DNA from 4 places in the Rahnella sp. BCC 1045 genome. Region 4 is predicted to be linked to each of the others. Evidence: predicted binding sites of a transcription regulator. Region 4 holds the regulator's gene; each other region holds the start of a gene.
What was found. The regulator PhoB, encoded in region 4, activates phosphate uptake and scavenging genes when phosphate is short. The targets are predictions, from matches to a motif close to CTGTCATAAAACTGNCNNAT.
Positions count from the first base shown of each region.

Region 1 (7,223 bases), on a different contig from region 4:
GACGCCCAATACCACGTATTGTGCAGCCTGCGGCTGGTGCGGAATGATAAACTGCGGGAATAATGCGGCCAGGAACACAATGCTTTTTGGATTGGTCAGATTCACCAGAATGGCGCGTTTGAACAAACGGCGGCGCGGCATACTGCTGGCGAGTGCGTTCAGGTCAATCGCACCGGCAGAACGCCACTGGCAAATACCCAGCCAGATCAGGTACGCCGCGCCCAGCCATTTGAGAATTTCAAAGGCCATCAGCGAGGATGAAATCAGCGCCCCGAGTCCGATACCGACCAGCACGATGTGAATGGCCAGACCGAGTTGTAATCCGGCAATCGAGGCTACGGCACCACGATAGCCGTGGCTGATGCCCGTGCTCATGGTATTAATCGCACCGGAACCGGGTGATAAACTTAAAATAGAAGTGGTGAGCAGGTAGGTTAACCACCAGTCCAGTGTCATTGCGGGACTCCCTGAGTACGTTTTAGGTTGTTTTATGGCACAATACGCCATTGTCTATAATTGCGCTATAGCTCACAAATAACACTTTCCTCCTGCCTGTCTGACGACGTTGGATCATTGAATGCCTGTGAATTATGCGAAGTGGTTAACACGCGAGAAGGAGTTTGCAGCCTTTGCGACCGGGCCTTTGCTGGATTTCTGGCGAACGCGCGAAGAGGGTGAGTTTAGCGGCGTTGATGATGTGCCGATCCGCTACGTCCGCTTTTGTTCGCCTGAGCACGATAAAGTCATCGTGGTGTCACCGGGGCGTATCGAAAGCTACGTAAAATATCCTGAAGTAGCCTACGATTTATTCCATTGCGGCTACGATGTCATGATTGTCGATCACCGCGGTCAGGGGCGTTCCGGGCGGATGCTTGACGATCCGCATTGCGGTCACGTGAAACACTTTGATGATTATGTCGAAGATTTTGACCGCTTTTATCAGCTGGAGATCGCGACGCGTCAGTACGCGAAAAAGTTCGCGCTGGCACACTCCATGGGCGGTGCGATTCTGGCGCTGTATCTGGCGAAAAATCCGCAGAATTTCGATGCCGCGGCGTTACTCGCGCCGATGACCGGTATTTATCTGCCGATGCCCGGCTGGGTGTCGCGCCGTATTCTCAACTGGGCGGAGAATCGTCCGGTTCGACGTGATGGCTATGCGCTGGGTACCGGACACTGGCGGCCGCTGCCGTTTGTGGTCAACCAGCTGACGCACAGCCGCGCACGTTATCGCCGCAATCTGCGCTTTTATGCTGATTATCCGGAGTTGCAGGTCGGCGGACCGACCTATCACTGGGTGCGTGAAGGCATTGAGGCGGGGATGCATATCCTGAAAGAAGCCGAAAAAATCACCACGCCGGTTCTGTTATTGCAGGCGAGCGAAGACCGCGTAGTGGATAACCGGTCCCATCTTGCTTTTTGTCAGGCCATGGCCGTTGCGGGACATCCTTGTGAAGGGGAAAAACCGCTGGTCATTGAAGGCGCGCGCCATGAGATCCTGTTTGAACGGGACGACCTGAGGGCACAGGCGCTGGACGCTATCATGCGCTTTTTTGCGCGACAGCTTTAATCCGCGGTTCGCCGCGCACAACTCCATCAGAGGTTAGAACCTAACGCTATGTACCATGTTGTTGCTTCCGATTTAGATGGCACGCTGCTATCACCTGATCATACCCTGAGCCCGTTCGCCAAAGAGACGCTGAAACTGCTGACTCAGCGCGACGTGCATTTCGTGTTCGCCACCGGGCGTCACCATATCGACGTGGCGCAGATGCGCGATAATCTGGAAATCAGTGCGTACATGATCACCTCCAACGGTGCGCGTGTGCATAACACTGACGGCGATCTGATTTTCTCGCACAATCTGGATGAAGACATTGCCAGAGACCTGTTCGGCATCATGCATAACAACCCGGATATTCTGACCAACGTTTATCGCAACGATGACTGGTACATGAACCGGGACCGCGCCGATCAGGATGATTTCTTCCGTGAATCCGTCTTCAAATACAAATTGTATGAACCGGGTTTGCTGGAAACCGACGGCATCTGCAAAGTGTATTTCACCTGTGAAGATCATGAAAAACTGTTGCCGCTGGAAGAAGCCATCAACGCGCGCTGGGGCGACCGTGTCAACGTCAGCTTCTCATTGCCGGTATGTCTGGAAGTGATGGCGGGTGGCGTATCGAAAGGCCACGCGCTGGAATATGTTTCTAAGCTGATGGGCTATTCGCTGAAAGATTGCATCGCCTTTGGTGACGGTCTGAATGACCTCGAAATGCTGTCGATGGCCGGTAAAGGGTGCCTGATGAGTGGCTCATTGCCACGTCTGAAAGCTGCCCTGCCGGATGCGGAAATTATCGGCTCCAACGCCGACGACGCCGTACCGCATTACCTGCGTAAGATGTATCTTGCACAAGAAAGCTGATCTGCTGTAAATCCAGCGTCATAAAAACGAAAGCAGGGCGTTTGCCCTGCTTTGCTAATCTTATTACCCTCTTAAATCAGACGCGTCCGGCCAGCTGTGCTTTGTGTTTATTTTCACTCAGCATGGTCAGCAACAGCAGCACAACGGCCAGCACGCAACCGGCTATCATCACGATAAAACCGCCGTCCCAGCCAAAGTAGTCCACGGTATAACCGACAATCGCACTTGCGGCGACTGAACCGCCGAGATAACCAAACAGACCGGTAAAGCCTGCCGCCGTCCCCGCCGCTTTCTTCGGTGCCAGTTCCAGCGCATGTAAACCAATCAGCATGACCGGGCCATAAATCAGGAAGCCGATGGTGATCATACAAGCCATATCGATACCCGGATTACCGACCGGATTGAGCCAGTAAATCACGGTGGCGATCGTCACCAGCACCATAAAGAACACGCCGGTAGCGCCGCGGTTGCCTTTAAACACTTTGTCCGACATCCAGCCGCACAGCAGCGTGCCCGGTATACCGGCATATTCATAGAGGAAATACGCCCACGAGGATTTATCCAGCGCAAAATGCTTCACTTCTTTCAGGTAAGTCGGCGACCAGTCCAGAATACCGTAGCGCAGCAGATAGACAAACACGTTAGCCAGGGCGATGTACCACAGCAATTTGTTCGGCAAAATGTACTGCATGAAAATCTGTTTCGCCGTCAGTTCCTGCTCGGAAGACTCTTTTACATAGTCCGGCGGATAATCGTTTTTGTATTCTTCAATCGGCGGCAGACCACAAGATTGTGGCGTATCGCGCATGGTCATGAAGGCGAATACCGCCAGCAGAATAGCGCCGAAAGCAGGCATATAAAGCGCCGCGTGCCAGTCGTTAAACCACGCCATACCCAGCAGGAACAGCAGCGGGGGAATACCACCGCCGACGTTATGCGCACAGTTCCATACAGACACCACGCCGCCGCGTTCTTTCTGCGACCACCAGTGGACCATGGTGCGACCGCACGGCGGCCAGCCCATCCCCTGAAACCATCCGCACAGGAACAGCAGTACAAACATAATGGCGATGCTCGACGTTGCCCATGGCACGAAGCCCATAAACAACATCACCGCCGCGGCCAGAATCAGACCAGCAGGCAGGAAAACGCGCGGATTCGAGCGGTCAGAGACAGACCCCATAATAAATTTTGAGATGCCGTAGGCAATAGAAATCCCGGACAGCGCAAAGCCTAAATCACCCCGGGAAAAGCCCTGATCAATCAGATAAGGCATAGCCAGGGCGAAGTTTTTGCGCACCAGATAGTAGGCCGCATAACCGAAGAAAATCCCCATGAAGATTTGCCAGCGGAGACGGCGGTAAAGCGGATCGACGTGAGCCTCATCAACAGGAGCTTTGTGGGGCGCGGGTTTAAAGATACTGAGCATAAATGCCTCCGATGGCATAAATCAGGTCGGACTCATCGTGAGTCACGAACGAAATGGCGGAGCCAGTGTGTTCCAAAACGAACATCATTTTAGCTATTCGCGCACAAACGAACTGTGATTTATGACGGAATTGTTACATTTATATTACAGCGGAGGCGGATTTTGTGAGAACGAGTAACAGCATAAGACAAAAAAGGCGGAGCCTGAGCTCCGCCTGATATTTTCACAACATCTGAATTTACTGAATTTTCAACGTATTAATAATCGCTTCGGCATCGGTCTGTGCCTGTTGCTGATTATCTGCTGGTAGCGTGATTTGCATGGTCAGCAAATGGCTGTCGACTTTGCCCAGCACGATAGAGGAATACGCTTTCTGACCGGCAGAGGTGATGACGCTGTCGTACTGCTGCAACGTCTGGCCGTTCACCTGAATGGATTTATTGGTGACGACTTGCAGATTGGTATCACGCGCTTTTTGCTGATCCTGTAAACGACCCGCCAGAACGTCCAGTGACTCGGTGGTGTTATCACCCAGGATCACAATCACCGCTTTCTGGCCGGTGCTGTCTGCGTAGACGTGCATATTGTTTGCCTGAGTGCCCAGCTTACCGCTCTGGTCGCTCATTCCCTGCGGCAGGGAGAAAGTGACTTTACCTTCCAGCAGGCTGACCGGCGTGGTCGCTGCCGTCGCTGCGGCCGCTGGCGCACCTTTATCTGCGGCAGGTGCATCGGTGGTTTTACCGTCACACGCAGCCAGACCGGCGATCAGTACTGCCATTCCCATCATTTTCGCGATATTACGCATCGGGCTTCCTTAAGTGGCCTGTCTATCAGGCTTACATGTTGACTTAACAGTCGTTATGGCAACCTATTCAGGCCACAAATGCAAGTCAGATTATGGCGCGATTTGTGTTTTACCAGAGCCCTGTTCAGTGTGCGCGGATAGCCGAATGCGGGTTATGTCCCTGTGCGGATAAACGCTTAAGGAGCATATTCAGCAGCATGCCGTACATCGGCAGGAAGAACACCAGGCAGATCAGCACTTTGAAGCTGTAATCCACCAGCGCGATTTCTACCCAGTGCGCCGCCATAAAGGCATCGGTACTTTTGTAAAACGCGATGAAGAAGAAGGACAACGTATCACTGATATTGCCGAGGAACATCGAGGCGACCGGCGCAATCCACCAGCGGCGGTTCTGGCGCAGGCGGTTAAACACGTGAACGTCGAGGATTTGTCCCAGCACGTAAGCCATAAAGCTGGCGGTCGCGATGCGGGCTACCATGATGTTCAGGCTACTGAGCGCTTCAACGCCCTGCCACTGTGCTTCAAAGAACAGCGCGGAAATCACGTAAGAGATTGCCAGTGCCGGGATCATGACGGAAAGGATAATCCGTCGTGCCAGCGGTGCGCCAAAGATTCGCACCGTGAGATCGGTAGCCAGGAAAATAAACGGAAAAGTGAACGCGCCCCAGGTGGTATGGAAACCAAAAATGGAAACAGGCAGCTGAACCAGATAGTTGCTGGACGTAATGATGGCAATGTGGAATAGAGAAAGCCATATCAGCGCGGAAAACCGCTGCTGAGCAGTAAAAGAGTACATAGATGTGACCTTTTTTTATAAAGAAATTGGGGTGAGGGAACCCAAACGTATTTTTACTTCTGCAGTGAGTCATCACGTGCGGCGCGCATATTACCTGTTTGCGCATCGTTTGCGCAACAGCTTCAATGGTTAATTTTAGCGCAATGCGCCTTGTTTGTTGCACCAGAAAACCAGCGGGTTAAACTGTCGCGCATTCACGTATGAAGATGTTGAGACACGAAATGAACAACCCCTTTATCAATCCCGACCATCAGCTTGATGCGCTGGGACTGCGTTGCCCGGAACCTGTAATGATGGTTCGCAAAACGGTGCGCACCATGAAAGACGGCGAAACGCTGCTGATCATCGCCGATGATCCGGCAACGACCCGCGATATTCCCGGTTTCTGCCGTTTTATGGAACACCGGCTTTTAGCGTCTGATACTGAAAACCTGCCGTACCGCTATTTGCTGTGCAAAGGTCTGGTGGAAAAACAGGGCTGATTGCTCAGCCCTGACGGTCAGTGTGATTTCTTGCGCAACAGCCGCAGGGCATTGGCGGTGACTAGCGCCGTGGCGCCGGAATCGGCCAGCACCGCCAGCCATAAACCGGTCAGCCCTATAATGGTGGTCACCAGAAATATCGCCTTCAGCCCCAGCGCAATCGTAATGTTCTGACGAATATTTGCCCGCGTTGCGCGTGACAAACTGATCATCTGCGCCAGCCCGCTCAGGCGGTTGTGCGTCAGCGCCGCGTCGGCGGTTTCCAGCGCAACGTCGGTGCCACTTCCCATCGCAATCCCTATCGTAGCGGCTTTCATTGCCGGCGCATCGTTAATGCCGTCGCCGACCATCGCCACCGGTTTAACTGCATTCAGCGCGGTGACCGCCGAGACTTTATCCGCCGGCAGCAGGCCTGCACGGAAATCAATGCCCAGCCGGTCGGCAATGTTTTTCGCTGCACGCGGATTGTCGCCGGTGAGCATTACCGCCGACACGCCGAGGGCTTTGAGCTTCTGCAAGGCTTCTGCGGCGTCATCACGCAGGCGGTCCTGCATTGCAATCAGGCCGATGGCATTATCTTCCTGCAACACAACCACCACGGTGTTCCCGGTGGATTCCCAGTCAGTAATTTGCGCAAGGGTTTCTGTTGTTAGCGTATTTTCTGCCACACTTTTTGGAGTCAGCACCTGAACTTTACGGCCAGAAACAATGCCCTCCACGCCTGTACCGGCCAGCGCACGGCGATCCTGCGCCGTAAGCGGTAAAGGATTACTGATTTTTGCACGGGCTAAAATCGCCTGCGCCAGCGGGTGATGCGAACCTTCTTCGACCGCCGAGGCCAGACTTAACACTTCGCCTTCACTGATACCGTTCAGGGTTACAACGTGGGTGACTTCTGGTTTCCCTTCGGTCAGCGTACCGGTTTTATCCAGCGCGACGGTCTGAATGAGTGCCAGCTGTTCCAGCGCTGCACCGCCTTTGATTAATGCGCCCTGGCGGGTCGCGGCGGCCAGCCCGGAGGTGATCGCCGCCGGCGTCGAAATCACCAGCGCACAAGGGCAGCCAATCAGCAGCAACGTTAGCCCGCGGTAAATCCAGGTTTCCCATGAAAGTCCCATCGCCAGCGGGGGAACGATAATCACCAGCAGCGCCATCAGCATAATGACCGGCGTGTAATAGCGGCTGAAAGTATCGAGGAAACGCTCGATAGGCGCACGGCGTTCGTCAGCTTCTTCAATCAGTTGCAGGATGCGGTCGATGGCGCTGTTGCCGGGCGCGGAAGC
Region 1 covers NZ_JAFMOZ010000132.1:62,540-69,762, forward strand. The annotation lists gene rhtB (homoserine/homoserine lactone efflux protein) at 1-456, opposite strand, end outside; gene pldB (lysophospholipase L2) at 578-1,570, shown strand; gene yigL (sugar/pyridoxal phosphate phosphatase YigL) at 1,619-2,428, shown strand; gene glpT (glycerol-3-phosphate transporter) at 2,505-3,857, opposite strand; gene J1782_RS16015 (DcrB family lipoprotein) at 4,096-4,662, opposite strand; gene J1782_RS16020 (7-cyano-7-deazaguanine/7-aminomethyl-7-deazaguanine transporter) at 4,787-5,458, opposite strand; gene tusA (sulfurtransferase TusA) at 5,680-5,940, shown strand; gene J1782_RS16030 (zinc/cadmium/mercury/lead-transporting ATPase) at 5,958-7,223, opposite strand, start outside.
Region 1: glpT (glycerol-3-phosphate transporter) is a predicted target of PhoB. The motif match lies at 3,988-4,007, and genes of this name have one in related genera.

Region 2 (7,223 bases), 110 kb from region 4:
GATTTCATCGGCATAGGCATATTCGCCCTGCGCGTGATAGACCACGTCAAGGCCGTTGAGCAGTAAATGAAGCTGGTCGTTGATGTCGCCGAAAGGCAAGGCTTTGGTCACGCCCAGCTTAGCCGGTGCTGCTTCCTGCCCCAGACGGCGCCCGAACCAGATTTCAGCGGTGAGATCACGCACGCGGTTAAACAGCACGCTGTGGTTATGATTTTCATCACTTTTAACCAGAATCAGCACAGCTTCCGGTTCGTTGAAACCGGTGAAATACCAGAAGTCACTGTTCTGACGATACGGGTATTCACTGTCGGCGCTGCGCGGGGCTTCGGGGGCCGCAAAAATTATCGCAGCACTTCCCGGTACCATTTTCGCTAACAGCGCCTGGCGACGGTTCTCGATCTCTTGCTGAGTCATCACTTTCTCCTGAAATCGTTTTAGTTCGTTGTTATTAACTGGGTTCTCAAATTATCAGTGCAACGTGCGGGTATTTTCCGGTGCAGACGGCAGGCTGTGGCCAAATTCGCCAAAGCATAAAATGGCTGCCACGCGGACGTACTCCACCACTTCCTCTAAAGATTGCGCCAGTTGCTCCTGATCTTCATCTTCGTCGTAGCCAAGTTGCGCGATGCTGCGCAAATCATCGATGGCTTCGCCGACTTCGCCTTTCACTTTCGCAAGTTTAGGCTGCATCATGCCAAGGCCGAGCAGGAAATGGTTGACCCAACCGGCGAGGGCGTCGGCACGTTCGAAGACACTTTTGTCGTCATCGGGCATCATCATTTTAAATTCGAAGCTGTCATCTTCCAGCGTATCGGACGTAACTTTACGAAGTTGTTGCAGCAAATCCGCCAGCGTATGCGGGAAGGCCAGGCCTTCATTGGTCAGATCATGCACCATCGTCAGCCAGCTGCCGTCGCGGTTGCCGCCACACAGTAAGCCACTGATCAGACCGTGCATTTCTGCTGCGGTCAAAGCAACCGATTGTTGTTTCAGGTTTTGATCCAACGAATCGTAAGTAGGGTAAGTATTCTCAATAGACATGCGCATTCGCCATCGTTGGCAGGTTAAGTTCGTGTTATGCTACCACCAAGGTCTGTCGTAGTACCAGATTAGCAGCCCGCAATCAGGCTCAGTTTGGCCTGAATGGCACGCCCTGAACAATCGGGCAGCAGTCAGCCGGTCATGGGGTTGTAACCTGGTATTGAGATAGTTATAGTGGCGCCCGCTTCCAACATCCTGCGCCAGGTCGTAGTGGTCACGTTGGGGCGGACGAATAAATCAGCAGGAAGGTGGCATGTCTGCACAACCGGTAGATATTCAAATTTTTGGTCGCTCGTTACGGGTGAATTGTCCGCCAGAACAACAGGAAGCACTGAATCTGGCAGCTGAAGATCTTAATCAGCGGTTGCAAGATCTTAAAGTTCGCACTAGAGTCACCAATACAGAGCAACTGGTTTTCATCGCGGCATTGAACGTATGTCACGAACTTGCTCAGGAAAGGTTGAAAACGCGCGATTACGCATCCAATATGGAACAACGTATCCGGATGCTGCAACAAACCATCGAGCAGGCATTGCTCGAACAAGGCCGGATCTCTGAACGTGAAGGGGCGCCTTTCGAATAACACACGTTGCTGATGTGGCTCGTCACAGGCCAGTCAGAAGCGGTAAAAAATTTCTCTGAGATGTTCGCCAGCGGGCCCGTCCCCTGAGCCGATAATTAGTACCAACAGAATGTGATGATCCGTAATCGGTGCGCATGCTCGGTCCGTCCGAGAAGCCTAAAGATTGCGACAGCACGTTCACCTTGAACCATGGGTTCAAGGGTTACAGCCTGCGACGGCATCTCGGAGATTCCCCTTTCTTTTCGGTACATCCCTTTCTGGTGTTTGTATCTATGTTGCACACTCCTCTTTTTGCTTCTGCCCGACAAAATATTCGCAATGAAATTCGCCAGCGTAGAAAAAATCTGACTGCCGGTCAGCAAACAGAGTTTGCCCTTCAGGCCGCAGATCGCGTTGCCGCGCACCCTGAAATTCAGTCTGCCACCACGATTTCAGTTTTTCTGTCCTTCGACGGAGAGCTTGATACCACACCGCTGATTCAGCGCCTGTGGCAGGAAGGAAAAGAGCTCTGTCTGCCGGTGCTGCATCCGTTTTCCCCTCACCATCTGTTGTTCCTGCGCTATGCGCCTGAAACACCGCTGGTACGCAATCGTCTTAAAATCCTCCAGCCACAACTTGATGTCACACAGGTTGTGCCATTGTCTCAGTTGGATATCATCCTGACGCCGCTGGTCGCGTTTGACCGCCACGGACAACGTCTGGGTATGGGCGGAGGGTTCTACGACCGCACGCTGGAGCACTGGCGGGATGGCGGGCCGTATCCGATTGGCTTAGCGCATGATTGCCAGCAGGTGGACGTCTTGCCGGTGGAGCACTGGGATGTGCCTTTGCCGCAAGTGATCACGCCGGGCAAAGTGTGGACGTGGTGAAGATAGGCTGACTGTTGATACTCCTCTCAGAGAATACTCCCCTCAGAAAATTCCCCTTATACATACCGTTACACGCCGAAACCAATCCCTCACGGACAATAAATTCCGTCATGTCTATTATCTTCTCAACGGCCCCGCAGTGGGGCAGACACATAAACCGATATCTCTGAGGATTTAAACATGAAAAAAGTATTAGCTCTGGTTGTAGCCGCTGCAATGGGTCTGTCTTCTGTCGCTTTCGCTGCTGAAACAACCGCTACTCCGGCACCTGCTGCTGCAACGACCGCTGCGCCTGCGGCCAAGCATGTAACTAAACACAAGACTCACAAGAAAGTCGCTCAGAAAGCGCAGGCTGCTAAAAAACACGTGAAACACGCTAAGAAAGCTGCTCCGGTAGCGCAGAAAGCGCAGGCTGCTAAGAAACACGTGAAACATGCTAAGAAAGCAACTCCGGTAGCGCAGAAAGCGCAGGCTGCTAAAAAACACGTGAAACATGCTAAGAAAGCTGCTCCGGTAGCGCAGAAAGCGCAGGCTGCTAAAAAACACGTGAAACATGCTAAGAAAGCTGCTCCGGCTACAAAAGCAACCCCAGCAGCATAAGAAGTTACCAAGAAGTCTTTGTGAGGTATTAACTCGCAATTACCAGAAATGCTAAATTTACACCCGGTTCGCCGGGTGTTTTTTTCTCCAGTTTTTATCCTGAGGTACTGTGGATGATGCTGCGCCGCTTCCAGTTCGAAATCACCCTGTCTTCACTGATCCTCTGTGGTCTGGTCAGCCTGTTCTTTTACTTATGACATTTTCGTGAAGTGCCCTGAGATGGCGCCCGTCATCGGCTCAACGCCTTGAGCAATCTGGCAAACGACTCATCCGGTAAGATCTTCCCGTCTGCGGGAAATAGCATAAAAAAACCGCCTTTCGGCGGTTTATAGTCTGTTACTGCGCAGATCTCTCAATAAAGCAAGCGCGCACGGATCGTGCCCGGAATCGCTTTCATCAGTTGCAGCGCGGTGTTCAACGTTGTGACATCCGTTTCAGCATCGATAACCACATAACCGACTTCCGGGCTGGTTTGCAGATACTGTGCTGCAATGTTGATGCCCTGCTCCGCGAAAATCTGGTTGATGCTGGTCAGCACACCCGGACGGTTTTCGTGGATATGCAGCAAACGGCTGGCTTTCTCGGTATGCGCTGGCAAAGAGGCTTCCGGGAAGTTAACCGCGGACAAAGTCGAACCGTTGTCAGAGTATTTCGCCAGTTTGCCCGCCACTTCCAGGCCTATGCCTTCCTGCGCTTCCATGGTAGAACCGCCGATGTGTGGCGTCAGCAGCACGTTGTCGAATTCACACAGCGGAGAATTGAACGGATCGCTGTTGGTCGCCGGTTCTTCCGGGAAGACGTCGATAGCTGCACCGGACAGATGTTTGCTGCGCAGCGCATTGCACAGGGCAGGAATGTCGATCACCGTGCCGCGTGAGGCGTTGATCAGCAATGCGCCCTGTTTGATCTGTGCCAGCTGCACTTCGGAAATCATGTTTTTGGTGCCTGGCGTTTCTGGAACGTGCAGGGTCACGACGTCGCTGGTGCTGAGCAGTTCTTCCAGAGTCGCAATCGGCTGCGCATTACCCAGCGGCAATTTGCTTTCGATGTCGTAATAGAAGACGCGCATCCCCAGGCTTTCCGCCAGAATACCTAACTGTGTACCGATGTGGCCGTAGCCGACAATACCCAGACGTTTACCGCGCGCTTCAAAAGAACCGACGGCCAGTTTGTTCCAGATCCCGCGGTGCGCCTTGGCGTTGGCCTCAGGAATACCACGCATCATCAGCAGCATTTCGCCCAGCACCATTTCGGCGACGGAACGGGTATTAGAGAACGGTGCGTTAAAGACCGGAATACCACGACGGGTTGCCGCTTTCAGGTCAACCTGATTAGTACCGATACAGAAACACCCTACAGCCACCAGTTTTTCTGCTGCCTGGAACACTTCTTCGGTCAGCTGAGTACGCGATCGGAGTCCAACAAAGTGCGCATCACGGATCGATTCTTTCAGCGATTCCGTATCTAAAGCACCTTTGTGAAATTCAATATTGGTGTAACCCGCGGCACGGAGTGTATCAACCGCACTTTGGTGGACGCCTTCCACTAACAAAAATTTAATCTTGTCTTTCTCAAGTGATACTTTTGCCATTTCCCGACCCTATATTTTTTCTGGCTGAATTCGAACTGCTAGGTGACTGCTCACAGTCAACATAACAAAAAATACGCCATCATCAATACAAACGATTGCCTGCCAGACAGCAGAAGGCTCACCGCGCCTGTTGGTTTTCAGCATTTCCTGCTGGTTAGATTTTACAAAGCAAGACGTTCAGGAGGCGATAGTGAGAAATGTGACATAAGTCACCAAATTAAGGCTTTTGAAGAAAAGATGATTCATTCAGAAAATTATCATCTTCATAACATTGTGTTATGACAGGGAGATGACTGGCTGCTTTCAGCAAAAGCAGCCAGATCTTCTGCTTATTGATAGGTTACTTCAGCGTGACAGTTTTTACGCCTTCAGAAGTGCCTACCAGCGCAACGTCGGCGCCACGGTTGGCGAACAGCCCTACCGTCACCACGCCCGCAATTCCGTTGATCTTATTTTCCATCGCGACGGCATCCAGAATGCTCAGATTATGGACGTCGAGAATGATATTGCCGTTGTCAGTCAGAACGTTCTGGCGGTATTCCGGCAGACCACCGAGTTTCACCAGTTCACGCGCAACGTAAGAACGCGCCATCGGGATGACTTCTACCGGCAGCGGGAATTTACCCAGCACATCGACTTGCTTAGACGCGTCCACAATACAGACGAATTTTTTGGCGATCGCGGCAATGATTTTTTCGCGGGTCAGCGCAGCGCCGCCGCCTTTGATCATCTGCATGAAGCCGTTGATTTCATCCGCGCCGTCAACGTAAACGTCCAGCGAGTCCACTTCGTTGCTGTCGAAAACGTGAATGCCTAAGCTTTTCAGTTTTGCCGTTGAAGCGTCAGAGCTGGAAACGGCGCCCTCGATCTGACCTTTGATCGAACCCAGTGCATCGATGAAATGGGCGGCGGTGGATCCGGTTCCGACACCGACGATGGTGCCCGGAGTCACGTAATCCAGTGCGGCCCAGCCGACTGCTTTTTTCAATTCTTCCTGCGTCATAATGGCTTCTCTGTCTGATAACGTAAGTGGCGTGAATACGGAAAAGTGTCGGTGATTATAAAGCATGTGCCGGCAGATTGGGCAGACAAGAGCGTGACCAGATCACACTTATTAAGTGCAATTGGGTTGTAAGCGCCCCGATTTTCCTCACCACAAAACCTGACAATCTGTGGCATAGTGTTCGGATAAAATTAAATCCAAGGGACAGAACTCCGATGAAACGCCCGGACTATAGAACGCTACAGGCACTGGACGCGGTGATCCGTGAGCGCGGTTTTGAGCGCGCCGCACAAAAGCTTTGCATCACCCAATCGGCGGTCTCTCAGCGCATTAAACAACTGGAAAATCTGTTCGGCCAGCCTCTGCTGGTGCGTACCGTGCCGCCTCGTCCGACGGAACAGGGGCAGAAATTACTGGCCCTGTTACATCAGGTGGAATTGCTGGAAGAGGAGTGGCTCGGCAGTGACAGTAACAGCGACAGTAACGATACGCCGCTGCTGCTTTCGCTGGCGGTCAACGCCGACAGTCTGGCAACCTGGCTGTTACCGGCGCTGAAATCCGTGCTGGTCGATTCACCTATCCGCCTGAATTTGCAGGTTGAAGATGAAACCCGGACGCAGGAACGTCTGCGCCGCGGTGAAGTGGTCGGCGCGGTGAGTATTCAGCCGCAGCCGCTTCCGAGCTGTCTGGTCGATCAACTTGGCGCGCTGGATTACCTCTTTGTCGCTTCCAAGCCGTTTGCCGATCGGTATTTCCCGAACGGCGTCACCCGTTCCGCGCTGCTGAAAGCGCCGGCGGTTGCGTTTGATCATCTCGACGATATGCACCAGGCGTTCCTTCAACAGAACTTCGATTTGTCACCGGGCAGCGTGCCGTGTCATATCGTTAACTCGTCGGAAGCCTTTGTGCAGCTGGCACGTCAGGGCACGACCTGTTGTATGATCCCGCATCTGCAAATCGAGAAAGAGCTGGAAAGCGGCGAGCTTATCGACCTGACGCCCGGCCTGTTCCAGCGCCGGATGCTGTACTGGCACCGCTTTGCGCCGGAAAGCCGCATGATGCGTAAAGTCACCGATGCCCTGCTGGCACACGGACATCAGGTGTTGCGTCAGGACTGATTTAGCGCCGCAGAAAACAAAAAACCCGCCGGAGCGGGTTTTTCATTATTACGGCGTCATATTTACTGAGCTGGTGCGGGTGCCTGCGGCTGCAGTTCGAACACCACATCGACCTGATCATCAAAGTGAATGCTTTGCTGTTCGTAGGTTTCAGCGGCATCATTTTGCGTGGGTGCGGCGGCGGCTTTAAACATGCGCGCAACCGGCATTGGCTGGTAGTTGGCGACGTGATAACGAATGCTGTAAACCGGCCCCAGTTTGGTGTGGAAGCCCTCTGCCAAAGACTTTGCCTGCTGTGTGGCGTTATCAATGGCTTTCTGACGCGCTTCGTCACGGAAACGATCAGGATTTGCCACACCCAGTTCGATAGAACGGATTTCATTCAGGCCGGATTTTAATGCGCCATCCAGCAAATCGT
Region 2 covers NZ_JAFMOZ010000143.1:141,750-148,972, forward strand. The annotation lists gene pepP (Xaa-Pro aminopeptidase) at 1-414, opposite strand, end outside; gene J1782_RS23855 (YecA family protein) at 469-1,041, opposite strand; gene zapA (cell division protein ZapA) at 1,295-1,624, shown strand; RNA gene ssrS (6S RNA) at 1,674-1,857, shown strand; gene J1782_RS23870 (5-formyltetrahydrofolate cyclo-ligase) at 1,897-2,493, shown strand; gene asr (acid resistance repetitive basic protein Asr) at 2,674-3,093, shown strand; gene serA (phosphoglycerate dehydrogenase) at 3,446-4,684, opposite strand; gene rpiA (ribose-5-phosphate isomerase RpiA) at 5,025-5,687, opposite strand; gene J1782_RS23890 (LysR family transcriptional regulator ArgP) at 5,903-6,805, shown strand; gene J1782_RS23895 (oxidative stress defense protein) at 6,868-7,223, opposite strand, start outside.
Region 2: serA (phosphoglycerate dehydrogenase) is a predicted target of PhoB. The motif match lies at 4,950-4,969, and genes of this name have one in related genera.

Region 3 (7,223 bases), on a different contig from region 4:
TGTTCGGATCCAGCGTGGTTTCGCGTAACTGCAACGGGTTCATTTCACCCAATCCTTTGAATCGCTGAACGTTAGGCTTGCCTTTCTTACGTTTCAGCTGATCCAGCACGCCTTCTTTTTCCTGCTCATCCAGCGCATAGAACACTTCTTTGCCCAGATCGATTCGGTATAAAGGCGGCATCGCCACATACACATGACCGCCGCGCACCAGCGAACGGAAGTGACGGACAAACAGCGCACACAGCAAGGTAGCGATGTGCAAACCGTCGGAGTCCGCATCCGCAAGGATACAGATTTTGCCGTACCGCAATTGGGTCAGATCTTCGCTGTCCGGATCGATACCGATCGCCACGGAAATATCGTGCACTTCCTGAGAGGCCAGCACTTCATCAGAAGAGACTTCCCATGTGTTCAGGATCTTCCCTTTCAGCGGCATGATCGCCTGATATTCGCGGTCACGCGCTTGCTTGGCAGAACCGCCTGCGGAATCCCCTTCCACCAGGAACAGTTCGGTCATGTTCAGATCTTGCGACGTACAGTCCGCCAGTTTGCCCGGCAGCGCCGGGCCGCTGGTCAGTTTCTTACGCACCACTTTTTTGGCGGCACGCAGACGTCGCTGAGCGCTGGAAATACACAACTCGGCCAACTGTTCTGCGGCCTGTACGTTCTGATTCAGCCACAGGCTGAATGCATCTTTCACCACGCCGGAAACAAAAGCGGCGCACTGACGTGAAGACAGGCGTTCTTTGGTCTGGCCGGCGAATTGCGGATCCTGCATTTTCACCGAAAGCACATACGCGCAGCGCTCCCAGATATCTTCCGCCGACAATTTCACACCACGCGGCAGGATATTGCGGAATTCGCAGAATTCACGCATGGCATCCAGCAGCCCCTGACGCAGACCGTTAACGTGCGTACCGCCCTGCATGGTCGGGATCAGGTTGACGTAGCTTTCCGTCAGCAGTTCACCACCTTCCGGCAGCCACAGCAGCGCCCAGTCAACCGCTTCGGTGTCACCGGCGAACGTGCCGACGAATGCTTTTTCAGGCAGCGTAATCAGGCCGTTCACCGCTTCCATCAGGTAGTCGGTCAGACCGTCTTCATAACACCAGCGTTGTTCGGTGTTATTCACTTTGTCTTTGAAAATGATTTCAGCGCCAGGGCACAGGACGGCTTTTGCTTTCAGCAAATGGCTGAGGCGGCTGACCGAAAAACGCGGGCTGTCGAAGAAACTGCCGTCAGGCCAGAAATGTACGCTGGTACCCGTAGTGCGTTTACCGCAGGTGCCGGTGACATGTAAATCTTCAACTTTGTCGCCGTTTTCAAACGCCATTTCATACACTTCGCCGCCGCGTTTTACCGCCACCTCGACACGTTTGGATAAGGCATTCACCACCGAAATCCCCACGCCGTGCAGGCCGCCGGAGAACTGGTAGTTTTTATTGGAGAATTTACCGCCTGCGTGCAGACGGCAGAAAATCAGCTCAACGGCAGGCACGCCTTCTTCCGGGTGGATATCTACCGGCATGCCGCGGCCATCATCAATGACTTCGAGAGACTGATCTTCGTGGAGGATCACTTCGATACGCTTTGCGTGACCGGCTAATGCCTCATCGACGCTGTTATCTATGACTTCCTGGCCGAGATGGTTTGGCCGGGTGGTATCGGTATACATGCCCGGACGGCGGCGCACCGGTTCAAGTCCGCTGAGGACCTCTATGGAATCCGCGTTATAAGTTGACTGGCTCATCGTTGATTATTCGTGGCTCATAGGTTTGTGGGCTAACGATACAGTATTTGGGCGGGCGGAAGCACTGGCAGAAAGCAGACGCGAAACATCCGGGGAAAACGTCACCCTGACGATGTTAGTCTGCCGTCAGCTCAAGAAAATCTACAATCGGCGAAAAATAGCGTTCAAAGCCGACAAATGCATGATTTCCTTCAGGTTCGACCGTCTGACGACAAGCAGTGTAATACGCCACAGCCTGACGGTAATCGAGGATTTCATCGCCCGTTTGTTGCAGTAACCAGAGTAAATCCGGCGACTCCAGCGGTTCAATCTGCATGACTTTCAGATCGTAAACGTGGCGTGACTCTAACACATATTGCTGGCCGGTGTAGGGGTTCTCGTTTTGCCCGAGGAAGTCGATCAGCAGTTCATACGGTTTCACGGCGGGGTTAACCACCACCGCGGGCACGGCGAAACATTGCGACAACCAGGTGGCGTAATACCCGCCCAGCGAGGAACCGACAATGCCCAGCTTTTTACCGGCATGACGGATCACTAAGTTTTCTAACTGCTCAGCCGCATCGACCGGATACGGCGGTAATTGCGGAATCACCATATCGATTTCAGGATGGTTCTTCGCCAGCCAGTTTTTGAGCGACGTGGCTTTGGCCGAGTTCGGTGAGCTGTTGAAACCGTGCAGGTAAAGTAAGGTATTCATTCGTACCCGTCCGACTCGGTGTCAGGATGAAACTCGCTGGTTTCCAGACGGAAAACCTGGGTTTCGACACGGCCATCAGGATACAAATCGAGATAACGCCATCCCGGTGCGACGGTATCAATCGTGAAATTAGTGCAATGCGGTTTGAACTGAACGCAGGTAGACGGCGTGGCGTACAGACGACGTCCGTACCAGTCGAGATCCAGCTCCTGATGAATGTGGCCGCACAAAAGCGTGTTCACTTTCGGGTAATTGACCAGAACATTCGCCAGCATGTGCGCGTTACGCAGGCTGTGCTGATCGAGCCAGGTACAGCCAGAAGGCAGCGGATGGTGATGAAGCATCAGCAGGGTAAAGCGATCGGGATACGCATTCAGGCAACGTTCCATCCATTCCAGCTGATACTCGCTCAACTCTCCGTGCGGCACGCCGAAAACCTGCGTATCGAGCAGGATTATCTGCCAGTCGTCACCGAGGAGGACATGTTTGGAGGGGCTGATCCCGGCTTCCTGCAAGGCATTCACCATTGCAGGCTGGAAATCATGGTTACCGGGCAACCAGACACAGGGTGCCGCCAGTTCGCTGATACCACGGGCAAACTGATGGTAGGCTTCCACCGACTGATCCTGAGCCAGATCACCGGTTGCCGCGATGATATCGACTTCGCGCTGCTGTGCTTTTATAGCGTCCAGCACCGCGCGATAGCTGTTAAACGTATTCACGCCCAGCAATGTCTCATCTTCACCGGCAAAAAGATGGGTATCTGTAATCTGTAGAATTCTGACTTTGGCCCCATTCACCAAAGGCAGTTTAAACAGGCTTTCCAAATCGTTTCCTTTGTTGTTGAAGTCTGTCTAACACACCGGAATTGCCATCGCTCCGTGCGCAAGGCAATAACGCAGCCAGTCCGCCAGGAACTGGTTAATTTGATGCTTTTCATCACGCTGATGCAACTTTTTATTAGGGTAATCATAGCGTGCTTTGAAGCGAAAGATCTGCTGACTCGCACACACTTCGGCCACCATGGCGTCGTGATACAGGCGAACCGTCAGTGAAGGCAGGCTCCAGTAACTGACGGCCGGTGCGGTCTGTTTGATTTCCACCAGCGACGTATAGCGCGTCGATTCGAGGATCGTCAGGCAATATGTGGCGCTACTCACCTGATATGTCACTGTTTCACCGGGCTCATCGGTGCGCGGCATCAAACGGCGCAATTGTGCGAAATTGGTTTCGCACAATCTCATCATTTCAGGGAAATCAGGGGTATAGCGCTTAATCATTCGATGGCCCACTCTTTTCTCAGGGATTCATGGTGTAGCTGCAGCCATTGCAGAGCAATCACTGACGCCGCATTATCTATCGCTCCCTCTTCCACCCAGCGGTAAGCCTGTTCGCGGCTGACCACATGCACCCGGATGTCTTCATTCTCTGCTTCCAGACCGTGAATTCCTTCTGCCGTTGTCGCATCAACTTCGCCGACCATAATAGAAAGACGCTCGCTGGTTCCGCCCGGGCTGGCCAGGTAATTCACAGCCGGTTTACAGCGTTTTACCACAATGTTCGCTTCTTCGAGTGCTTCACGGCGGGCGACGTCTTCGACTGTCTCGCCCTCTTCAATGATACCGGCGACCATCTCCAGAAGCCATGGGGTATCACTGGAATCAATACATGGGATGCGGATCTGTTCAATCAGCACGACTTCATCGCGCTGCGGATCATAAGGCAGCAGCACCGCTGCATGGCCCCTTTCGAAAACTTCACGCACAACTTCGCCGCTCATTTCCCCATTAAACAGCCGGTGACGAAACCGATATGCAATAATAGAAAAAAAACCTTTATATCGCGTCTCACGTGCAATAATTTCTACATCATCTTTACCGAAACTAACCGGTGAACTTTTGAATGCACACATGGATTGTTTTCCTCTTCCCTCATAAAGGCAATTTATCGTCCTTTGAGGTCAGTTTGATGAAAATGCGTTAATAATAATCAAGGTTGTTTGTGATAGATTTAGGCACATCCAGCGGGGAAGGCACGTTAAGCCAACCTCCCCGCTAGCCTGACTCTGCTAGAATCCGCGTCTATTGGTTTATTTGACTGCGCCACCATACATAACAACATTGCTGCACAACAAGGAATGCAAATGAAGAAACTGCTCCCCCTTCTCATCGGACTCAGCCTGGGCGGCTTCAGTACGATAAGCCAGGCCGAAAACCTGATGCAGGTCTATCAGCAAGCCAGGACGAGTAACCCGGACCTGCGCAAATCCGCTGCTGACCGGGATGCTGCATTCGAAAAAATCAACGAAAGCCGCAGTCCTTTATTACCGCAACTCGGTTTGGGTGCGGATTATGGTTATACCAATGGCTACCGCGATGCGAATGGCGTTAATAGTGATGTTGGCAGCGCCAGCCTGCAATTAACGCAGACCCTTTTTGATATGTCAAAATGGCGCGCACTGACCTTGCAGGAAAAAACTGCCGGTATTCAGGATGTGTCTTACCAGACTGACCAGCAATCTTTAATCCTGAATTCTGCGACGGCTTATTTCAACGTATTGAGTGCGATCGATTCACTCTCTTATACCGAAGCGCAGAAACAGGCTATTTATCGTCAGCTGGATCAAACCACGCAGCGTTTTAATGTTGGCCTGGTGGCTATCACTGACGTGCAAAACGCCCGTTCACAATACGACACCGTATTGGCTAACGAAGTGACTGCCCGCAATAACCTGGATAACGCACTGGAATCTCTGCGTCAGGTGACCGGCATGTACTATCCGCAACTCTCTTCCCTGAACGTGGATAACTTCAACACCACGCGTCCGCAGCCGGTAGCCACCCTGTTGAAAGAAGCAGAAAGCCGCAACCTGAGCTTGCTGTCTGCACGTCTGTCACAGGATCTGGCTCGTGAGCAAATCCGTTATGCGGAAACCGGCCACATGCCTACGGTTGATCTGACCGCGTCTACCGGTATCAGCAATACCAAATACCACGGCGACAAAACTGGCGGTTCTTCCAGCTACCAGGATGCCGATGCAGGCCAGAACAAAATTGGTCTGAGCTTCTCTCTGCCACTGTACAGCGGCGGTTCTGTAACCTCTCAGGTCAAACAAGCTCAGTACAATTTTGTTGGCGCCAGCGAACAACTGGAAAGCGCGCACCGCAGCGTTGTTCAGACCGTACGTTCTTCCTTCAACAACATCTCTGCCTCTATCAGCAGCATCAACGCCTATAAACAAGCCGTTGTTTCTGCTCAGAGTTCTTTAGATGCGATGGAAGCCGGCTATCAGGTGGGTACACGTACTATCGTTGATGTGCTGGATGCGACCACCACGCTGTATAACGCCAAACAACAGCTTTCCAGCGCCCGTTACACGTATCTGATCAACCAGCTGAACATCAAGTCAGCACTGGGTACGCTAAACGAAAGCGATCTGCTGGCACTGAACGGTGCTCTGGGTAAACCTGTGCCAACGGCACCGGATCAGGTTGCACCTGAAACCCCGCAGCAGGACGCCACGGCGGACGGTTATGGCAACAGCACGGCGGCTGCACCGCGTACTGAAAAAGCCAGCGCAACCACCCAAACCCGCACGACGAAGAAAAGCGGCAACCCTTTCCAGAACTAAATCTGGCAGGTTTCTTTTTTCATCGTAAAGACCAGGGCAGCCTGAAAAGGCTGCTTTTTTTTGCCTCCGTCACGCCCCTCTGTAAAGTCTCGTAACAATTGCCTTCGCTGCTTTAACAATCACCCACTTTCCCCTATTCTTAGGCCCTACTGGGAAAGGGCAAAAAAGCCCTACACATGGGATAAGAACGATGAAACGGACACAACACGTTAACCTGGCTACCTTCCGTAAATCATGGCGTAGCTCTCGGATCACACCTGTCGCACTGGCGGTAAGCGCCGTCTTTATGTTGTCTGCCTGTGAGAAAACCGACGAAACGGTTTCCTTGTATCAGAATGCTGACGACTGTACGAAAGCCAATCCGTCCGGCAGCACGCAGTGCGTCGATGCCTACAACGCAGCCAAAACAGAAGCGGCAAAAACGGCACCTAAATACGCCAGCCGTGAAGACTGTATTGCTGAGTTCGGCGAAGGCCAGTGTACTCAGGCTCCCGCGCAGGCTGGTGTCGCTTCAGCCGAAGGCCAGAGCAGTGGCAGCATGTGGATGCCTTTGATGGCAGGTTATATGATGGGCCGGATGATGAGCGGCGGCGCTTACGCGCAGCAGCCTCTTTTCAGCTCTAAAAACCCGGCCAGCCCGGCAAACGGCAAATTCGTCGATGCCACCGGCAAAAACTATGGCCCGGCAACCGCAGGTGGCCGCACCATGAATGTGCCGAAAACCGCCATGGCACCGAAACCGGCAGTCACAAACACTATTACACGCGGTGGCTTCGGCGACAGCGTAGCCAAACAAACCTCAATGCAACGCAGCTCCTCTGCGGCACCTCGCAGCCCTGGCCGCAGCATGGGTGGCTAAGAGATAAAATGAAACGTTTAGCGATTAATGAGCGCCCGGACTGGCGCGAAAAAGCCACGGAGTTTGGCTTCAATTTTCACACCATGTATGGCGAACCCTACTGGTGTGAAGATGCTTATTATCAGTTCACGCTGGCGCAGATTGAAGAGATTGAAGACGCCACTGCCGACATCCATCAGATGTGCTTAAAAGTGGTTGAGCGTGTGGTGAATGACGACAAACTGATGGCGAAATTCCAGATCCCAAAACACGTCTGGGAATTTGTCCGCAGTTCATGGCGCACGCA
Region 3 covers NZ_JAFMOZ010000142.1:72,639-79,861, reverse strand. The annotation lists gene parE (DNA topoisomerase IV subunit B) at 1-1,750, opposite strand, end outside; gene yqiA (esterase YqiA) at 1,866-2,447, opposite strand; gene cpdA (3',5'-cyclic-AMP phosphodiesterase) at 2,444-3,274, opposite strand; gene J1782_RS22655 (DUF1249 family protein) at 3,302-3,727, opposite strand; gene nudF (ADP-ribose diphosphatase) at 3,724-4,359, opposite strand; gene tolC (outer membrane channel protein TolC) at 4,591-6,078, shown strand; gene J1782_RS22640 (DUF1190 family protein) at 6,269-6,937, shown strand; gene J1782_RS22635 (glutathionylspermidine synthase family protein) at 6,946-7,223, shown strand, end outside.
Region 3: nudF (ADP-ribose diphosphatase) is a predicted target of PhoB. The motif match lies at 4,403-4,422, and genes of this name have one in related genera.

Region 4 (7,223 bases):
TCTTTCATCGCTTCAACGTGGCTGATCACGCCAATGGTTTTACCGGAGGCGTTCAGGCTGTCGAGGGCGTCCAGCGCGGTGTCCAGCGTGTCGGCGTCGAGCGTACCGAAACCTTCGTCGAGGAACAGCGAATCGATGCGGGTTTTATCGCTCACCAGATCTGACAACGCCAGCGCCAGCGCCAGACTGACCAGGAAGCTCTCGCCGCCGGATAACGTGCGGGTATCACGCACGGCGTCTGCCTGCCACGTATCGACAACCTGCAACTCCAGCGCATCGCTGGTTTTACGCTGCAACAGATAACGGCCATGCAGTTTTTCCAGCTGGCGGTTCGCCAGATACACCAGATGATCCAGCGTCAGCCCCTGCGCGAACTTACGGAATTTCGCGCCATCGCTGGAGCCAATCATCTGATTGAGATATCCCCAGTCATCACAGGTCAGCTGCGCCTGCGCAATCTGCGCGATTAACTGCTGCTGGCTGCCGCTTCGTTCCTTGTCGAATTTAAGCTGATTACTCACTTCGCCGGTGCGCTGTTGCAGCGCTTTCAGGCTTTGTGACAGCGATTCCTGCTCGGCCATCAGCGCCGTGAGATCGCTTTCGTATTCACTCAGATGCGCCGGGCGTGCGAGCCGCTGTTTCTCCAGTGTCTCTTTCGCGTCGCTTAACAACGCCTGAGCCTGTACCCGCTGTTTCTGCAACTGGTCTTTACGCTGAAGGAGTTGCTGGCGTAATGCGTCGTCGAGCATCGCGAGTTTCACTGCGTCTTCATCCGCAAACTCGCTGTGGGCCAGCGCCTGTTGCCAGTCTGTTTGTGCCTGATGCAGACGGGCCGTGGCCTGCTGATGTTGCAATTGCGTGCTGGCGAGCTGACCGGCCAGTTTGTCGCGAAGTTCCTGCGCCCGGTGAAGGGCAGTCTCGGCTTCGCTGACCGCTTTCTCGGCGGCCTGTTGTTGCTGATGTAAGTGCTCGCGAACCTGCGTAACCTGACGGTCACCGAAAAGTTCTGTGCGCTGCGCCGTCAGTTCCTTCAGCGTTTTCTCGCCATCCGCATACTGGGTTTGCAGGCGTTCAAGCTGTTCCAGAGACTTCGTCAGGTTTTGCTGCGTCAGCGAAAAACGCTCTGCCAGCAATGCACTTTGCTGCTGGACTTTTTGTTGTTCGCCGGCGGCTTCGCTGAGGGCGTCTTTCGCCTGTTGCAGCGCACGCGCCAGCTGTTCATGCTGGCGGAGGGTTTCCTGTGTTTGCTGTTCTTCCTGATCGCATGACGCCAGCCATTGCTGAATGTCCGCCGCATCATTCAGGGTGAACGTCAGACCATGCGGAGCGCTGATTTTCTTCCAGTTTTCGAGATGCGCGTTCAGTTGCTGCTGGTCGTGCTCAAGCTGCGTTTGCAGGCGCAATTGGTGTTCTTTCAGGCTTTTAATTTTCGCGGCCAGTTCGATTCCGCTGGCTTTCGCTGCATCAAATTCCAGCTGCATTTTCTCAACACGCTGCGCGGTTTCAGACGGTTTGATCTCCTGATAACTTTCAATCGCCGGATGCGAGGTGGAACCGCACAGCGGGCAGGGTAGGCCGCTTTGCAGATTCGCGCGTTCTGCCGTCAGGCTGACGATCAGTTCCTCGCTTTTCAGCCGCGCTTTGACATCATTCAGATGCTCGAGCTGTTTCTGGCATTGCAGACGGATTTTGCCAAGGCGTTCTTCTTCTTCCGCGATTGCCGTCTGATTCTGCGCAATATCCTGATGCTGCTGACGGACACGTGAGTCGAGCTGAGGGAAAATTTGTGCGAGTGAGAACAGCTGCTGGCGTACCGGACGCAGTTGCGCCAGTTCAGATTGCCGCTTCTGCAACGCCGTCAGCGGCTGCTGTTTTTCCAGTTCAACCTGACGCTGTTGCTGAGTCTCAAGCGCGGCGGTCAGCGTGGTGTGTTTCGCCTGATGCTGCTGACTCTGTACCTCCAGTTTCTGCCGTTCTTCGGTGATTTTCGCCAGCGTCGCGTTATGCTCACTGGCCTGTTTCTGTACTTCACTGACGGCCTGCTGCGTGTCAGTCAGTGATTTGTGCCACCGGGCAATTTCGCTATCCAGCGGCAGAACTTTTTCGTCCATCAGCGTCTGTAGCTGGCGCTGCTCTCCGGCCTGTTTCTGGCGAGCGGTTTTCGCCTGTTCCAGCGCCAAAGCCAGCGGTGTCATCTGTGCGGCCTGTTGCTGCTGTTGCTGAACCAGTTGCGTGAGCGCCTGCTGTAACTCCTGTGTTTCTTTCTCACAGCGCAACCGGTCGCTGAGCAGCGGACGCAGCTTTTCAGCCGGTTCACTGCGCGCGAGTTGTTGCAACTGCGGCGCTGCGGCGAGGTTTTCCTGCTCTGCCGCCGTCAGCTGCTGCTGAGATTGCTGATATTTTTGCTGTACCTGCTGCCATTGTTGCAACCAGTTCAGATCCTTCTGGCGCTGAAGCGCCTGCTGGCTGAGGATAATTTCCTGCGCGTTCAGCGCGGCCAGTTCCGTTTCAAACGCCTGACGCTGCTCTTCGCTGAGCAACTCGATACCTGCCATACGCTGATACAAACCGTCGAGCTGATTTTTGGCTTCTTTATGTTGTTCAAACACGCGCTCAGAAAGCCGCCCGTAGATTTCGGTGCCGGTGAGTTCTTCCAGCAATTCCGCGCGGTCGTTGGCATCAGCATTCAGGAACGCGGCGAACTGGCCTTGTGAAAGCATCATTGATTTGGTGAAACGGCCAAAATCCAGCCCGGTCAGCTCGGCGATGGCATCAAGTTTATCGCGCACTTTGTCGGCCAGAATTTTTCCATCGGCCAGCAGTGCCAGTTCCACTTTCGGCGCCTGTAAATTGCCGTCCGGCGAGTTTTTGGCCCGGCGCTGGCTCCAGAACGCGCGGTAGCCAATGCCTTTGACCTCAAACTCGACTTCCGCCAGCGATTCGGCGGTGTGGCGGGTCATCAGTTCATTCTGACTCGGCGTGACGTTCAGACGCGGTGTCTGGTGATAAAGCGCCAGACAAATGGCGTCGAGCAGGGTGGTTTTCCCCGCGCCGGTCGGGCCGGTGATGGCAAATAAACCGTTACTGGCAAACGGCTCAGCGGTGAAGTCGATTTTCCATTCGCCTTCCAGCGAGTTCAGGTTTTTTAATCGCAGGCTGAGAATTTTCATTGTGCGCCGTCCTCCGCATTCTGACCGCTGGTGATCTGTTCAACGACCTGCGCAAACAGCGTGCGCATCCGCGCCTGACGCGGCTCATCAGGATCCGGTTCCAGCGCCAGACGTCGTTCAAACACGTCACTGACGCTCAGCTCGCTCAGCGTTTCCTTTTCCTGCTGCTCAATACTGTGGATGCGCTGTTCTTTGCTGCGGCGCAGCAGAACGACTTCCACCGGCAAATCTGCGGTCAGCGTCTGAATACGCCGCTGGATATCGCTGAGATAATCCTGCGTGGCGACTTCGATATCCAGCCAGACCGGCTTTTGCATATCGCCGCCTGCAAACTGCGCCAGCTGTTTTTCGATTTCAGCCAGCGAACCTTTGATGATCTGCATGGGCTGGAAAACCGGGATTTCCAGCGTGTCGATGGCGTTAAGCGTTGCGCCGTCGAAATTGAGTAAGTACACACTTTTGGCTTTGCTCAGTTCGTCAAAACTCAGGGCAATCGGCGAGCCGCTGTAACGGATATGTTCGGTTTTTGCGACGCACTGGGCGCGGTGAATATGCCCGAGCGCCACGTAATCTACCGGCGGAAATGCCTGGGCCGGGAAGGCGTCGAGCGTGCCTATATAGATGTCGCGCACGGAGTCAGACGTGCTGACGCCGACGGTGGTCAGATGGCCGGTAGCGATAATGGGCAACGGCATACCAAGTTTCTGACGCTTCGCCAGTGCGGCCTGATATAGCGCGTCATAATGCGCCGCAATGGCTTCCTGCAACGCGAGCTGTTTGTCGCTGCCGGATTGTCCGGCCTGACTGGCGAGCAAATCGCGCGGACGTAAAAACGGGATAGCACAAAGCACCGCGCCCGGTTTTCCGTCACGCTGGTTTAACACTAAAATCTGTTCAGAGAGGTCTTCACCGACGGTGGCAATCACCCGCGTATTCAGGCACGAAAGCAGTTCGCGGGATTCATTGAGGGTGGCGACGGAATCGTGATTCCCGGCCAGCACCACCAGCTGACAGCCGGTTTGTTGTAATTCCACCACGAAGCGGTTGTACAACTCGCGGGCGTAACTGGGCGGCGAACCGGTATCAAAGATGTCCCCGGCGACAATGACGGCGTCCACCTGATGCTGCTGCACCTGACCGGTCAGCCAGCGCAAAAATGCCTGATGTTCAGCGGCGCGGCTTTTGGTAAAAAAGTACTGGCCGAGGTGCCAGTCGGAGGTGTGGATCAGGCGCATGAGACTCCCGTGTGAACCCTGTATGACGACAATGGTGCAAAGTATAAACGTCGGCGGGGGAACCTGTCCCCGATAAATCAGACCAATTTCAGCAGGATGGCGGGAATTTATCTGTCATATTTGCCTTAAATGAACCATCATTTTCATTCATAAATCTGTCACAAAACTGACGCATAATGGCGCCCGCAATCAAATAAAAGATCGCTAACCTATTGGCAGGACCTACGATGGCTAGACGTATATTGGTGGTTGAAGACGAAGCTCCAATCCGTGAAATGGTGTGTTTTGTACTGGAACAGAATGGATATCAGGCAGTAGAAGCTGAAGATTTTGATTCAGCGATTGGCCAGTTAGTGGAACCTTACCCAGAACTGATCCTGCTCGACTGGATGCTACCCGGCGGTTCCGGTATTCAGTTTATTAAGCACCTTAAACGTGAAGCACTGACCCGCGAAATTCCGGTGATGATGCTGACCGCTCGCGGTGAAGAAGAAGATCGGGTGCGCGGCCTGGAAGTCGGTGCCGATGATTACATCACTAAACCGTTTTCACCAAAAGAACTGGTTGCCCGTATTAAAGCGGTGATGCGCCGGATTTCGCCAATGGCGGTCGAAGAAGTGATCGACATGCAGGGGCTCAGTCTGGATCCGTCGTCTCACCGGGTGATGGCCAACGAGCAGGCGCTCGATATGGGGCCGACCGAATTTAAGTTGTTACACTTCTTTATGACCCATTCCGAACGCGTTTACAGCAGAGAACAGTTGCTCAATAACGTGTGGGGCACTAACGTTTATGTGGAAGATCGCACGGTAGACGTGCATATTCGTCGTTTGCGTAAAGCGCTGGAAACCAGTGGACATGACAGAATGATCCAGACTGTTCGTGGTACCGGATATCGTTTCTCAACGCGTTATTGAGTCCCCCACAGCGGAGAACCTGTGTGTTAGAACGTTTGTCATGGAAACGTCTGGCCGGCGAATTTTTTCTCTTTTGTCTGCCAGCCCTGATCCTCGGAATTTTCGTCGGCCATTTCGGCTGGCTCCTCTTTGCGTCGCTGGTCGCGGCGCTGGGCTGGAATTATTACAATCAGCTTAAACTCTCTCACTGGCTGTGGCTTGACCGCAGCATCACCCCGCCGAACGGGCGCTGGAGCTGGGAACCGCTGTTTTACGGGCTGAACCAGATGCAGATGCGCAACCGGCGACGTCGTCGTGAATTAGGTCAGTTGATCAAACGTTTCCGCAGCGGTGCCGAATCGCTGCCGGATGCGGTGGTTCTGGCGACGGAAGAAGGCAATATCTTCTGGTGTAACGGACTGGCGCAGGATCTGCTTGGTTTCCGCTGGCCGGAAGATAACGGCCAGCATATTTTTAACCTGCTGCGTTATCCGGAATTCCGCACCTGGATCCAGACCCGTGACTTCAGCCGTGCCCTGAATCTGCAACTCAATAATGAACATTACGTCGAGTTTCGCGTGATGCCGTATTCCGAGGGGCAGCTTCTGATGGTGGCGCGTGACGTCACGCAAATGCGTCAGCTCGAAGGCGCGCGACGTAACTTCTTTGCCAACGTCAGCCATGAACTTCGCACGCCGCTCACTGTGTTGCAGGGGTATCTGGAAATGATGGAAGACGCCAAGCTGGAAGAGCCGTTCCGCACCAAAGCGCTGGATACGATGCAGGAGCAGACGAGGCGCATGGACGGGCTGGTGAAGCAGCTTCTGACCCTGTCGAAAATCGAAGCATCCGCCAATATCGATATGCACGAGAAGGTCGATATTCCGGTGATGCTCAGCATGCTTGAGCGGGAAGTGCAGACGTTAAGCGGCGGGAAACATGAAGTGGTGTTTCGCGTAAACGAAAAGCTGAAAGTCTTTGGCAATGAAGATCAGCTGCGCAGTGCGGTGTCGAATCTGGTGTATAACGCCGTGAATCACACCCCGCCGGGCACGCGGATTGAAGTCAGCTGGCAGCAAATTCAACATGGCGCGCAGTTTCAGATAAGTGACAACGGGCCGGGCATTGCGCCGCAGCACTTACCGCGTCTGACCGAACGTTTTTACCGTGTGGATAAGGCGCGCTCACGCCAGACCGGCGGCAGCGGACTGGGGCTCGCCATCGTAAAACATGCGCTCAGCCACCATAATTCGAAACTCGAAGTTCTCAGCGAAGTCGGCGTCGGCACGCGGTTTATGTTCACGCTGGCACCAAAATTGATTGTTCCTCAGGGTTCAGACTCCCCGGTCACCGTAAAACCTTAATTTCAGCAATTTACGTAAAGTCTGTTATCAGCCGATAGCAGGCTTTTTCATTTCTATTTATGGCGTGATTCTGCCTGATGATCATGAATTTATTTCACGTCCCATGAAAATTCCTCTGTTGTGAGTGAAGAGGCTGCATGACAGTATGGCCTTAAAGCCGTTTAGACATCCAGATGTCTATAAATAACGCAATGTAATTATTTACTTTGTAAATCATTCGCATTCCGCCAGGGGCGTGATGCCTTAAGGAGTTTTCATGCAACGTACTACCCCTCCGTTCCGCGCTGACGTCGTTGGCAGTTTCCTGCGCCCGGCCGCGATCAAAGAAGCCCGCAAACAGTTTCAGGCCGGTGAGATTAATGCAGTACAGCTGCGCGCGGTGGAAGACACTGAAATCCGCCGTGTGGTGGATTTGCAGCGTGAAGCCGGTCTGCAGGTTGTGACGGATGGCGAGTTCCGCCGTGCGTGGTGGCACTTTGACTTCTTCGAAGGCCTGGAAGGGGTGGAAGGTTATGATGCGGTTCAGGGGATCCAGTTCAACGGCGTACAGACGAAAGC
Region 4 covers NZ_JAFMOZ010000143.1:35,120-42,342, reverse strand. The annotation lists gene sbcC (exonuclease subunit SbcC) at 1-3,170, opposite strand, end outside; gene sbcD (exonuclease subunit SbcD) at 3,167-4,405, opposite strand; gene phoB (phosphate response regulator transcription factor PhoB) at 4,633-5,322, shown strand; gene phoR (phosphate regulon sensor histidine kinase PhoR) at 5,346-6,665, shown strand; gene J1782_RS23345 (cobalamin-independent methionine synthase II family protein) at 6,922-7,223, shown strand, end outside.